DNA from 2 places in the Desulfovibrio biadhensis genome. Region 1 is predicted to be linked to the other one. Evidence: predicted binding sites of a transcription regulator. Region 1 holds the regulator's gene; the other holds the start of a gene.

Region 1 (5,924 bases):
ATCGCGATTCGCATGGTTGCCGGACCCAAGCTCCGGTCCACCTATAAATTCGCGTGCCTTTGATCTGTTTCTGTCAAGGCTTGCGCCAAATAGCACAATCTGCAGATACTGCCAAGCATTTTCCTGACCACTTCTAGGCTCACGGCCATCTTGCACCGTTCTGAGAAGCGTTAAAACTTAGCAGTTTCAAAGGATGCTGATGAGAGCGAGCAGGACTACGCCGCAGGCGACAATTATATACGATCGCTTGACACGTAACGCCAGTAAGCCGCCGATAGCTGCAAGAAACCATAGATGCGCCCAGCCAAGGGGCAGGTCCAGCATGGCGGCTTTGTCATCCAGACCAAGCAGGAGCAGGATTCCAAGAATCGCCAAAAGACCGAGGGTGAACAGCGCGAGGTTTAGTGCAACCAGTTGCACCAGGGAAAAGAGTACAAGGCGTTCTGGTTTATGTGGATGCCGCCGATGGCCCGGCATGCGCGACCAGTGCAAGAGGGAATTATATCCGCCATCCTGCCAGCGACGTTGCTGGTATTCAAGCTTGGCGCCCAACACGGCCATGGGCATGGTTAATACCAGCGGATAGACAATCTCTCCTGGTTGTGAAAGTTTGAAATATTCACACAGACTGAGACAAAGGAACGTGCTCAGAACACTATTTGGGGGAATATAAGTGCCAGCCGGAATCTGATCCAGCCAGAAAAGCTCAAAAAACACGCCGACTGCAACAGGCGTGCTGAAATCTCCGGTGCAGGCGCCCCATATCAATCCAACAGCCAGGGGGCGCTCCAGAATCCCGATATTCAGTGCGAAACGGAAAAGGGAAAAAACCGCAAAAAAAAACTGATGGCAAGAAGCCAAAAGGGATCAGGCAAATTATGCATCACCATGGCAGCTTTACCTGAATATTTTCCGAAGGGATACAGCGGAAATCAAGTTCTACGCCATGATCCTGGAAATACTCGAGACAGTCCGTATCCGCAGAAGAAAGCGCAACATGGGCGCAGAGTTGTTTTTTTCCGGGGCCATAGTGGAGATTCCCCACATTGATCAAACCAAAATCCAGACCGGCGTCATAGGCTTTTCTGGCGTCAAGACAATTGGCGAAAAGCACAAGCACGTCTGATTTCCCTACTCTGAGCTTCAGCTTTTGCAGGAAGTCGGCAACCTCTTCTACAGAAACAAAGTTGGCCTTAACGCCGTGGGGAATGGCCAGAGACATTATATCTTGCTGCACAACGTCTTTCGCCAGTTCGTTGTTAGCCACTACCAGCCTCTTGGCATTGGTGAAGGGTATCCAGGTTTCGATAACCTGCCCGTGCACTAATCTGTTGTCAATCCTGGTCCAAAACATCTGCTATTGATCCTTGACCTTGCTACGCAAAATTTCGCCAGCAACGACAATACCTTTCACCCCAGCTTCTCTGGCTGCATTGGCCATGTTTTCCAATGATTCAGTCCGGGAGTTGAGAACCTTGAGCAGCATGGGCAGGTTGACGCCTGTAACGACTTCGAGCTTTTGCCCCCCAAGTAGTGAAAGACTCAAATTCGTCGGCGTGCCGCCAAACATGTCTGTGAGAATCATCACACCAACGCCGGTGTTGCATTGCTCAACGCATTTTTTCAGGCTCTTGACGGTTTCCTCTACATTCTTGGAAACATCGACACTCACAGACATGCACCCGTCTTGCGGGCCGAGGATCATTTCTGCAGCCTTCAACAACCAGGCTCCGTATTCTGTATGCGTCACGAGGACGACGCCAAGCTTCTTTTCCTGTTCGCTATTATTACTCATCCGATTGGCACCTTATCTAGCGTGATGTCCACACAATGCATCTGCTTGCGTTTTCCCTTTCCACCCAACTGTTAGGACGTGTGGGTACATCGCATGCATACATAATAGGGAAAACCCGCCAGTGCCGCAATGCAACGTCTTACGGCACTCGCGTTCTCTTTGAATCGGGGGGAGACTACACTACAGCCTAGCCCAGGTCCAGATGCCTGTGTTCGATGGAAACCGAGTACCCTTTCTGCTTTATGGAGGCAAAAACCTTTTCGGCAACAGCGACAGAACGATGGCGCCCGCCAGTACAACCAATGCCCAGGGTCAGTCGGTAGCGACCTTCAACTTGATAAAGTGGCAGCACGTAATGCAAAAAATCCAAGAATTTACGCAAAAATTCCTTACCCGGCTCCCCATCGAGCACATAGGATGCAACTTCTGGATCCTTGCCGCTCAATTCACGAAGACTATCCTCGAAATAAGGGTTGGGTAAAAAACGCAAATCAAAAACCAAATCCGCTTCCGAAGGTGGGGCGTACTTGAAGCCAAAAGTAACGATATGAATGCGCATACCAGTGGAAGGCGCTTCCAGGCTGCTCCATTTTTCCTGAATGGCACGGCGAAGATCGTGGATAGAGTATAGCGAGGTGTCCAGCACAAGTGCGGCTTTACGTCGCAGGGGCAACAGAAGATCGCGTTCAAACTCAATAGCCTGCTCCAACCCTAAATCTGTTCCTTCCATAGGGTGCGGGCGTCTGGTGGTAGCGTAGCGACGGACAAGAACTTCTGTACGCGCCTCCACAAAAACTATTTGTGGCTTGGCGCCATGGGCTTCAATTTCTTCAAGCGCCTGGTTCCAGTCGCCCAGATATTTTCTGTGGCGCACATCAACACCGAGAACAAGGCCCTTCACATCAAGATTATCTTGCCCGGAAAACAGCCCAACAAGCTTGGGCGCCATGCTTGCCGGAACCCCGTCCACGGTGAAGAAGCCGAGATCTTCAAAGACGTTCAAGGCCGTACTTTTACCAGCGCCGGAAAGCCCGGTGACAATGAGCAGCGGATAGGCGTGCACGAGACATTCCCCTCTTCTCTGCAATGGTAATAAAAAAAGGCTGCCGCAGAAGCGACAGCCTTGATTTTGGTTAGGTCTGCGAGAGCAAATCCCAGAGCGTATCTTTATCCTCACAGGCCATGAATGATGCCCGGAAGGACTCATCCTTGAGCAGCCTGGAGATATGCGCCAGGATGCGAAGATGGATGCCGGCGACCTGTTCGGGCGCCAGCACCAGGAAAAAAACATTGCACAGTTTGAAATCAAGAGCTTCGAAGTCCACACCCTCTGGGCTGCGTCCTACCACAAGAATGATATCATCGAGGCTCTCCAGCTTGCCGTGGGGAATGGCCACGCCATCGCCGATACCAGTAGTGCCGAGATATTCCCGTTCCAGCAGAACCTTGTGTGCTTTTTCCGTATCAAACCCTGGGATTTTATGCCCTATGGGTTCCACAAGCTCAGCCAGGACTTCAGATTTCGTCTTGGCCTTCAGATCAGGCAGCACCAGTTCTTTGTCCAGATAATCCCCTAATTTCATGAGACTAAAACCCCGGATCAATGAGGCCGAAATCGTTGTTCTTGCGGCGATAAATGACGTTCACTCGTTCGGTCTCAGCATTGAGGAACACCAGAAACTCATAATTAAGGTTGTCGAGCTGCATGGCGGCTTCGTCAACATTCATTGGCTTGGGCTCGTAGTCGTCGCGGGAGACGATAGTCCGTTCACGTTGCCCCCCTTCGCCTTCGGAAAAGGAAATATATTCCATCCGGACAGGCTGGGGAGTTTTTCCGCCACCTTTGCCCCGACGATGATCCTTGCTCTTTTCCCGGACTTTGCGCAGTTGCGCTTCAACCTTGTCCAGAACCAGGTCAATGGTGGAATACATGTCTTCGGATTCCTCGTTGGCAGTAATGTGCAACTGCCCGGAGGTGATGACGACCTCTGCTTTGTGCCGAAATTTGTCAACGAGCATAGTCACGTTCACTTCAGTGATCTGCTCCTGGTTGCTCAAAAATTTCAGTATTTTCTCAAAACGTCTGCGAGCATACTTCTTAAGATGCTCAGACGGTTCGAATTGTTTGAAGAAAAAGTTGATGTTCATACTATATCCTCCTTGGTCTCATAATCTCGCTACCTGTGGATGGCGGACTTAAAAGGCTTCCTTGCGCTTGGAAGACGACTCGATATTCAAAGCGGTTCGGTATTTTGCAACGGTACGGCGGGCAATGTTGACCTGCAGCTTGTCTTTGAGGATTTCGGCAATGCGTTCGTCGCTCAAAGGTTTTTTGGGGTTTTCTTCCCCTATGAGCTGCTTGATGGTGGCCTTGACACTTTCAGAACCCACCTGGCTGCCATCATCCATCCCCAGTCCACTGTTAAAGAAAAACTTGAGCTCGAAAATACCATGGGGAGTAGCCACGTACTTGCTTGTCGTGATCCGGCTCACCGTGGATTCGTGCATGCCAATGTCCTCGGCAACATCTTTAAGTATCAGAGGCTTGAGCCGGGTGACGCCTTGTTCAAAGAACTCACGCTGATACTTTACTATGCTCTCTGTTACTTTATAAAGCGTCCGCTGGCGCTGATAAAGGCTTTTCATCAGCCACATGGCGGAACGCATTTTTTCCTGCATGTAGTCCTTGTCTTTGGAAGGACCTTGCAAGTTGTCCATATAATAAGAATTAAGCTGGAGCTTTGGCAGTCCGTCTTCATTGAGAAGGATATGGAAATCGTCGCCAAATCTATATACGTACACATCCGGGCTTACGTAAAACGGTTCACCAGTGCCAAAGCTCGCCCCTGGCATGGGATTGAGCTGTTGCAACTGTTCCAGATAATTTTTTATGTCCTCCATGCTGATTTTAAACTTACGGCACAGAGGTTTGTAGCGCTTTTTTTCCAGATCTTCGAGATGTTCTTTAACCAACTCCACAAGAACGGGATCATCATCCATACCGAAGGAATGGAGTTGTACCAAAAGGCATTCCTGAGGGGTGCGTGCGGCAACACCTACAGGATCAAAAGTTTGCATCTCAAGGATGACTTTTTCCACAACTTCGGGATCGGCGTTCGACATTGCCGCAATATCTTCCGCAGAGGCCTGAAGATACCCGTTTGTGTCCAGGTTCCCGATGACAACTTCGCCGATTTCTTTCTCTTTTTCACTCAGATCAGAAAGCCGTAATTGCCACTCGAGATGACCGTCAAGGGAGGGTCTTACTGCGTAGCGTCCTTCAAGGGAAAGCTGATCTTCAGGAGATTCCGACTCACGCATTTGCATTTGACGGGAGCTACTTGAAAATTCTCCAAGGTAGTCTTCCCAGTCGGCATTGCGGATGATTTCTTCCTGGCTGGACGACGGCGCATCTGGACGAATCTCTTCCGAAACGGCCTTCTCTCTCCCCTCGTCCTCGTAATGTTCTTCGAGGAAAGGGTTTTCCATCAGCTCTTGTTGCACTGTGTCCAACAATTCGAGACGGGAAAGTTGCAGCAGCTTGATCGCCTGCTGCAACTGGGGCGTCATGACGAGTTGCTGTGTGAGCTTGAGCTGTTGTCTGAGTTCGAGAGCCATAGGCAAATGCCGTTTTCGGCGAGTATAAGGGTTAAACCAACAAAAACCGCCCTATTCCGCCCCCCAACGGTTTTGCGCTGAAGGCGGCTTCATGCAACGAACGGGCCTCAAAGTCAAATCCCTGTTTCGCCCAGTACATGCGATTTGGTGTAACAACTTATGTGCCATATCCGGCCCATGCTTGCAACACGCATCACATGTTCCCCGAAGCGGAACAGATACAAAAAGATTAAAAATATAAGCTGATTAGAAAAGAAACACCGTTCCAGATGGTGGAGCAACAATATTCGGCATCAGAGACTGAAGCCTTCGCCCAGGTATACTCTACGGGCTCGGTCATCCGCCACAATGGCTTCCGGAGCACCGTCCAATATCACCCTTCCTTCAAACACCAGTGAAGCTCTGTCACAAATATTGAGAGTTTCTCGCACATTATGGTCTGAAATCAAAACACCTATGCCCTTCTCACGCAGCCCACCTATAATCATTTGAATATCATCTACAGCCAAAG
Region 2 (5,924 bases), 2.4 Mb from region 1:
GCTCTTGGAGATGGCGTCTCCACGGTTAAGAGGGCGCATGGCGACGGGCACTTTGCGCCAGAGGTCCATGAAAACGCTGCAGGTGGCGGTGCGTTGCAGGCTGCCATCCATGGCCAGTTCACGGAGCCGGAGCGATACGCGCCCGGCCGTCAGCTCGGCCCCTACACATTCCACTTTCACTGTGTTGGCGGGGTCGCGCAAAAAAAGAAATTCCGGCAGGCGAAAATCGCGAAATTCGGCTTCGCCCCCTAATGAGGCGGCAGTGGCTGTCAGAGTATTGACGATTTCATTCTTGAGGGCCTCTTCAAAAACAAGCCCGCCGCCGCGCTGGATGACGATGCTACTGGGCAGGATACACCTGTGGACGTTATCTCCGAGGTGCTTTTCCAGGGCCGCCTGCAGCTTCACTTTGGAAATACTCATGGGGCGCAGACGCCTTTCGGGCGCGGGCCAGAGCTCCAGAGTGGCCATCTTGTGCCAGGTAAGCTCGTCCATACCTCCCAGAGGGCGTGCGATTTCTCCCAAACGCACAACAGTCCCCTGCACGACGGCGGCGTCGAGTATTTGCAGCCGCCACCCTGTTTCGCTGCCTTTGGCGGTGGCGACGAAAACCTGGGATGCAGCCAGCAGCAACGCGAGGAAAACCAACGCCGAGGGGATGAGGCGTTTGGCCACTGTGCGGAGTGGGGGAAGATGATGCGACATTTTTGTTACCTCCAGGAGCCGGACGGCGTTTAACGCTTGAGCTGGTTGGCAATACCGAGCATGGAGTCCGAAGTGGTGATGGCCTTGGAGTTTGCTTCGTAGGCGCGCTGCCCCACGATCATGTTGACCATTTCATCCACGATTTCCACGTTGCTCATTTCCAGGTAACCCTGTGAGATGGTGCCGGAATTGTCGTCGCCGGGCACGTTTTCCACAGGATCGCCAGAGGCTTCGCTCTGGTAATAAAGGTTACGGCCAGCGCTTTTCAGCCCCGCAGGGTTGATGAATGTGTAAATAGGAAGATCCACGGCGCCCAGTTCCTCGCCGTTTTCATCCAGGGCAGCCATGTGTCCGTTTTCCGAAACCACAATGTTGGAGGTGCCTTCGGGTACGGCGAATTCTGGCTGCAGGACGTAGCCGTTGGCGTTGACCACGGTGCCATCATTGTTGAGCTTGAAGGAGCCGGCGCGGGTGTAGGCAAGCTCTCCGTTGACATCCACCTGGAAGAAGCCGTCGCCTTCAATGGCCAAATCAAGGGCGTTGCCTGTATTCTGATAGTCGCCCTGGCTGAAGAATTTGTGCACCGTGGTAGGGCGAACACCCATACCGACCTCGATACCCGTGGGTATGACCCGGCCGTCCTGGGTGAGACCGCCGGCTACCTTCATGCTCTGGTACATGAGGTCTTCGAATTCGGCGCGGCTCTTTTTAAAGCCGATGGTATTGACGTTGGCCAGGTTGTTGGAGATCGTGTCGATATTGAGCTGCTGCGCGATCATTCCTGTGGCCGCTGTCCAAAGCGAACGCATCATAATCAGGAACCTCCGAAATAGTATGCGGGTCTATGTTGTCTTACCGACCTGCGTTGTTGCTTTTTGATCCACTTCTCTGGTGTTGGTTATGATCTTCTGATAGGCTTCAAAAGCCCGATGTGTTTCGATCATATTGACCATTTCCTCCACCACGTTGACGTTGGGCGCTTCCAGGTATCCTTGGGCTACCTGGGCAGCATCAGCCGGGACTTCAGCCGCGTCGGTTTCTTCGTCAATTGTGTAGAGATTTGCGCCGTACTTTTTCATGGCCGTGAGATCATCGACAGTTGAGATGTCGAGCTGGCCAAGAAGTTCCTGATCAGCAAAAATTTGACCGCTTGGATCAACTGTGATCTTGGCTCCTTGCGGGAGAACGACGGGAGCGCCTCCAGCGAGCACGGGGAACCCCTGATTGGTGACCAACGTGCCGTCGGGACCGACCTGGAAGTTGCCGTTGCGGCTGAAGAAATCACCCACTTCGGTGCGCACCTTGAAGAAGCCGTCGCCGCTTATGGCCAGGTCCAGCGGACCGCCTGTCGGTTTCAAGGGACCCTGGGTGAAGTCCACTTGCTCCTGGGCGAGACGGACCTTTGACATGTGCAGCGGGCGCGGGAACAATTCCTTGTCCTGCAAGCTCTGAACAGGCTGCATGATCTTTTCGTGGGCGTACTGGATCATGGTGTCTTCAAAGGATACACGATCCTGCTTGTAGCCTGTCGTGTTCACGTTCGCCAAATTGTTGGCGATGATGTCGAGGCGGTGTTCCTGGCACATTGCACCGAACATCGCGGAATACATACTATCTTGCATAAGGCGGTGCCTCCCTTTGGCCAAAGGGGATGCAAGAGCCTTGCCAAGATTTTGTGGGATGGTTTTCAGACCAGAGAAATGCAAAAATGTAAAAACGAAATTTCAAATATTGCCAAATTTAGAAAACTGTGTGAAATCTCTGTGCTGGGTATTGAGAATGCTTGAAGAAGGAATTTTCGTAAAAACAAATAGTTAGCGGTGCAAAAACAACGAAGTGGGCAGATCGTGTTCACGGCATTGTCTTTGCAAAAACATACCCCATGTCAGATACAATACATAAACTGGAACTCGAAGCGCTGCTGGCGATCAGCCAGATTTTCGACAAGGCCCTGGATCTTGACTCAGCCTTGCGCGCCGTGTTGCGTATTCTTTCTGAGACCCTGAGCATGGAGCGCGCCACAATCACGCTTATGGACCGGGAGAGCGGGGAATTGGTCATCAGCGCTTCCTGCGGGCTGACGAGCGAAGAGTCGGCGCGGGGCGTCTATAAGATGGATGAGGGCGTGACCGGGCGCATCTTTCAGAGCGCACAGCCATACTACGTGCCCGATATCAGACGCGAGCCCCTTTTTCTGGACAAAACCGGCGCACGCAAGATTGAGAAAGGACGCGTGTCCTTCATCGGTGTGCCCATCATGCTGCATAATGAGGCCATTGGCGTGCTCAACGTGGACAGACTCTTCGAAGACAACGTGGATTTCGAAGAGGACATCAGCTTTTTGCGCGTTGTGGCGACCCTCATCGCCCAGTTCATCAGCATCAACGAGCAGGTGCGCCAGCGCGAGGAAGTGCTGCGCAGAGAGAACGTTTCCCTGCGCTCCAAACTTTCCAAGACCGGGAGCGGTCCGTTCATTGTCGGGTTGAGTCCGCCAATGCTGGAGGTCCAGCGCCAGATTGAAAAGGTGGCCCCCACCAAGGCCACAGTGTTGCTCCTGGGCGAGTCCGGGGTCGGCAAGACCTTGATCGCCAACATGATTCACGATCTTTCGGAGCGCAAGTCGCACCCCTTTGTAAAGGTCAACTGCGCCTCCATCCCCGAAAATCTGCTTGAGAGCGAACTATTCGGCTACGAGCGGGGGGCTTTTACGGGTGCTGCCGCTTCACGGTCGGGCCGTTTCGAAGATGCGGACGGCGGCACCATCTTTCTGGATGAGATCGGCGAGCTGCCCATGGGCGTCCAGGCCAAGCTGCTGCGTGTTCTGCAGGACAAGGAATTTGAGCGTCTGGGCGACAACCGCACCCGGCGGGTGGACGTACGTATCCTCACCGCCACAAACCGGAATCTTGCCGAGCTGGTGGAGCAGGAGCGCTTTCGCCCTGACCTGTATTACAGGCTCAACGTGTTCCCCATCAACGTGCCTTCCCTGCGTGAGCGCAAGGATGATGTGATCAGGCTGCTGAACCATTTTCTGCAAAAGGTTTCACGAGAGTACGGGCGCACGCTTTCCTTTACCCCGGGTGCGTTGAAGACCCTGGCCAACTATAACTGGCCCGGCAACGTGCGCGAGATGGAAAACCTGGTGGAACGCCTGGTCATCATGGTCGAAGGCTCCCGTATCGATACGGGCATGATCCTTCCCTATCTCTCCGGCGACCGCAAAGATGGCGATGTTGCCCTGGTGCAGGGAGAGCAGGCCGGCAACGGTCCGACCCTGCAGGATATGGAGCGCAACGAGATCATTGCCGCGCTGCGGCGTAACGACTGGATACAACACAAGGGCGCCCGCGATTTGGGAATAACCCAGCGGCAGATGGGCTATCGCGTACGAAAATACAAGCTTGAGGGCGTCATCGCCGAAGAACGCGCCAAATTACGCGCGACCAAAAACGGGCACTAACGCCCTGTAGCGAACAGGCGCGTTTCCATTGCTCTTGCGCCTGTAAGCAGCTTCGGGCGGGATTGTTGCCTCATATTGAAGACATGTCTTGCGACGGGCCTCCCCACCCGCTGCAGATCTCCACACACTCTGAAAAGGCCGCGGCACGATGTCGCGGTCTTTTTGTTTGCATAGAAAAAGGCCGGGTCGCCGCCGCGACCCGGCCTGAGAGAGACGTTTTGAGAACCGTGACGATTCCGTTTATTAACCGCCCAGGAGCTGCATTGCCATACGAGGCAGTGAGTTGGCCTGCGAGAGCATGGCCACAGCGGACTGGGTGAGAATCTGTTGCCGCACGAATTCGGTCATCTCGAGGGATACGTCAACGTCCGAGATGCGGGATTCAGCAGCCTGCAGGTTCTCAGACTGGATTTCCAGGTTGGTGATGGTGTTTTCCAGCCGGTTCTGCAAGGCGCCCAGGTTGGCTCTGATCTTATCCTTGGAAACGATGGCGTTCTGGATCTTGACCAGGGATTCCTGCGCAAGCTGCTGCGTGGAGATGGAGTTACCCGCAGCAAGCCCGAGGCCGAGGGCCGAAGACGTGGCTGTGTCGATCTGGATGTAGTAGTAGTCTTCCGCCGAGTCGTTGGCAGTACCGAAGTGGACCTTCAGCTTACCGGTAGAGACGATGGTGGAGCCACTGTGTGTGCCACTGGAGAGGTTACCGTTCAGCAGGTAGATGCCGTTGAAGTCGGTAGCGTTGGCGATACGGGTGATTTCCGAAGCCATTGCCTGGTACTCGGAGTCGATGATCATACGTTGATCAGAGGTGTAAGTACCGGTGGCTGCCTGTTGCGCCAGTTCCTTCATGCGGATCAGCTTTTCGTCGATGACGCCCAGGGCGCCGTCAGCCGTCTGAATCAGGGAAATGGCGTCGTTGGCGTTACGAACACCCTGGTTGAGGGAGGTGATGTCTGCGCGCATGAGCTCGCGGACTGCCAGGCCAGCGGCGTCGTCTGCAGAGGAAACAACACGCAAACCAGAAGACAAACGGGAAACGGAGTTGCCCAGGTTGCCGTAGGAAGTGCGCAAGTTTCGCGCTGCATTCGCTGCCATTAAGTTATGATTGATTACCAGAGACATGTGTTCCTCCTTGAATGTTGTACCGGGCTATCCATGCCCGGCAGAGACGTGGAAAACTAAAGACGATGGTGTGCTCCCATAATCCTCCTGGAATTTTCCATTTGAAATCCTTCCTGGAAGATTGATCGGAATTGCACGACTAAACTTGAGGGGGGTGGTTAAGAAAAATTTACGTAAAAGTGGCGTTGAAAAGCTAATGTAGAGCCTGATGTCTGCGCAAACTTATGTTGTTGCACACGTATGCTCTGCTAGTATGCCAGATGAGAGTGTTAAAATATGTAAAGAGGTGATTGTTGTATATTGTTGCAGTTGGTGGTTGTCTATTAATGGTTATACGACTTATCGGCAGGGCGAGTTGTACCTTAAGGGCTCATTAGCTCAATTTACATAAAAAAAGCCCCCACCCTTTGCGGGCAGGGGCCTGTTCTCGTCCAGCACAGCCGGTTTATTTCGGATGGCAGGCAGAACCCATGCAGCTCAACATCTTTTTGCGCTTGTCCTTATCCTTGCCTGCTTGTTCCTTATGGCAAGCCAGGCAGCTCATTTGCGTATCGCTGCCTTTACCGTGGATCATGTTGTAAAGCGATTTTTCGCTCCTGTCCTTCTTGTCAAAGGAATCATGGCAGCCGCTGCTGGC

Evidence for each region. The regulator sigma-54, encoded in region 1, starts transcription at its own class of promoters, with help from an activator protein. The targets are predictions, from matches to a motif close to CTGGCACGGNNNNTGCTT.
Region 2: the regulator sigma-54 is predicted to act here: its motif matches at 2,357-2,374, upstream of flgF (flagellar basal-body rod protein FlgF).

The regions. Positions count from the first base shown of each region.
Region 1 is NZ_AP042477.1:4,376,056-4,381,979, forward strand. Features, by position in the region: gene ACZ5EH_RS18985 (PTS sugar transporter subunit IIC) at 187-861, opposite strand; gene ACZ5EH_RS18990 (PTS sugar transporter subunit IIB) at 884-1,354, opposite strand; gene ACZ5EH_RS18995 (PTS sugar transporter subunit IIA) at 1,358-1,795, opposite strand; gene rapZ (RNase adapter RapZ) at 1,983-2,858, opposite strand; gene ACZ5EH_RS19005 (PTS sugar transporter subunit IIA) at 2,929-3,378, opposite strand; gene hpf (ribosome hibernation-promoting factor, HPF/YfiA family) at 3,383-3,943, opposite strand; gene rpoN (RNA polymerase factor sigma-54) at 3,992-5,413, opposite strand; gene lptB (LPS export ABC transporter ATP-binding protein) at 5,707-5,924, opposite strand, start outside.
Region 2 is NZ_AP042477.1:1,982,508-1,988,431, forward strand. Features, by position in the region: gene flgA (flagellar basal body P-ring formation chaperone FlgA) at 1-705, opposite strand, end outside; gene flgG (flagellar basal-body rod protein FlgG) at 735-1,517, opposite strand; gene flgF (flagellar basal-body rod protein FlgF) at 1,548-2,327, opposite strand; gene ACZ5EH_RS08695 (sigma 54-interacting transcriptional regulator) at 2,588-4,165, shown strand; gene ACZ5EH_RS08700 (flagellin N-terminal helical domain-containing protein) at 4,409-5,287, opposite strand; gene ACZ5EH_RS08705 (cytochrome c3 family protein) at 5,733-5,924, opposite strand, start outside.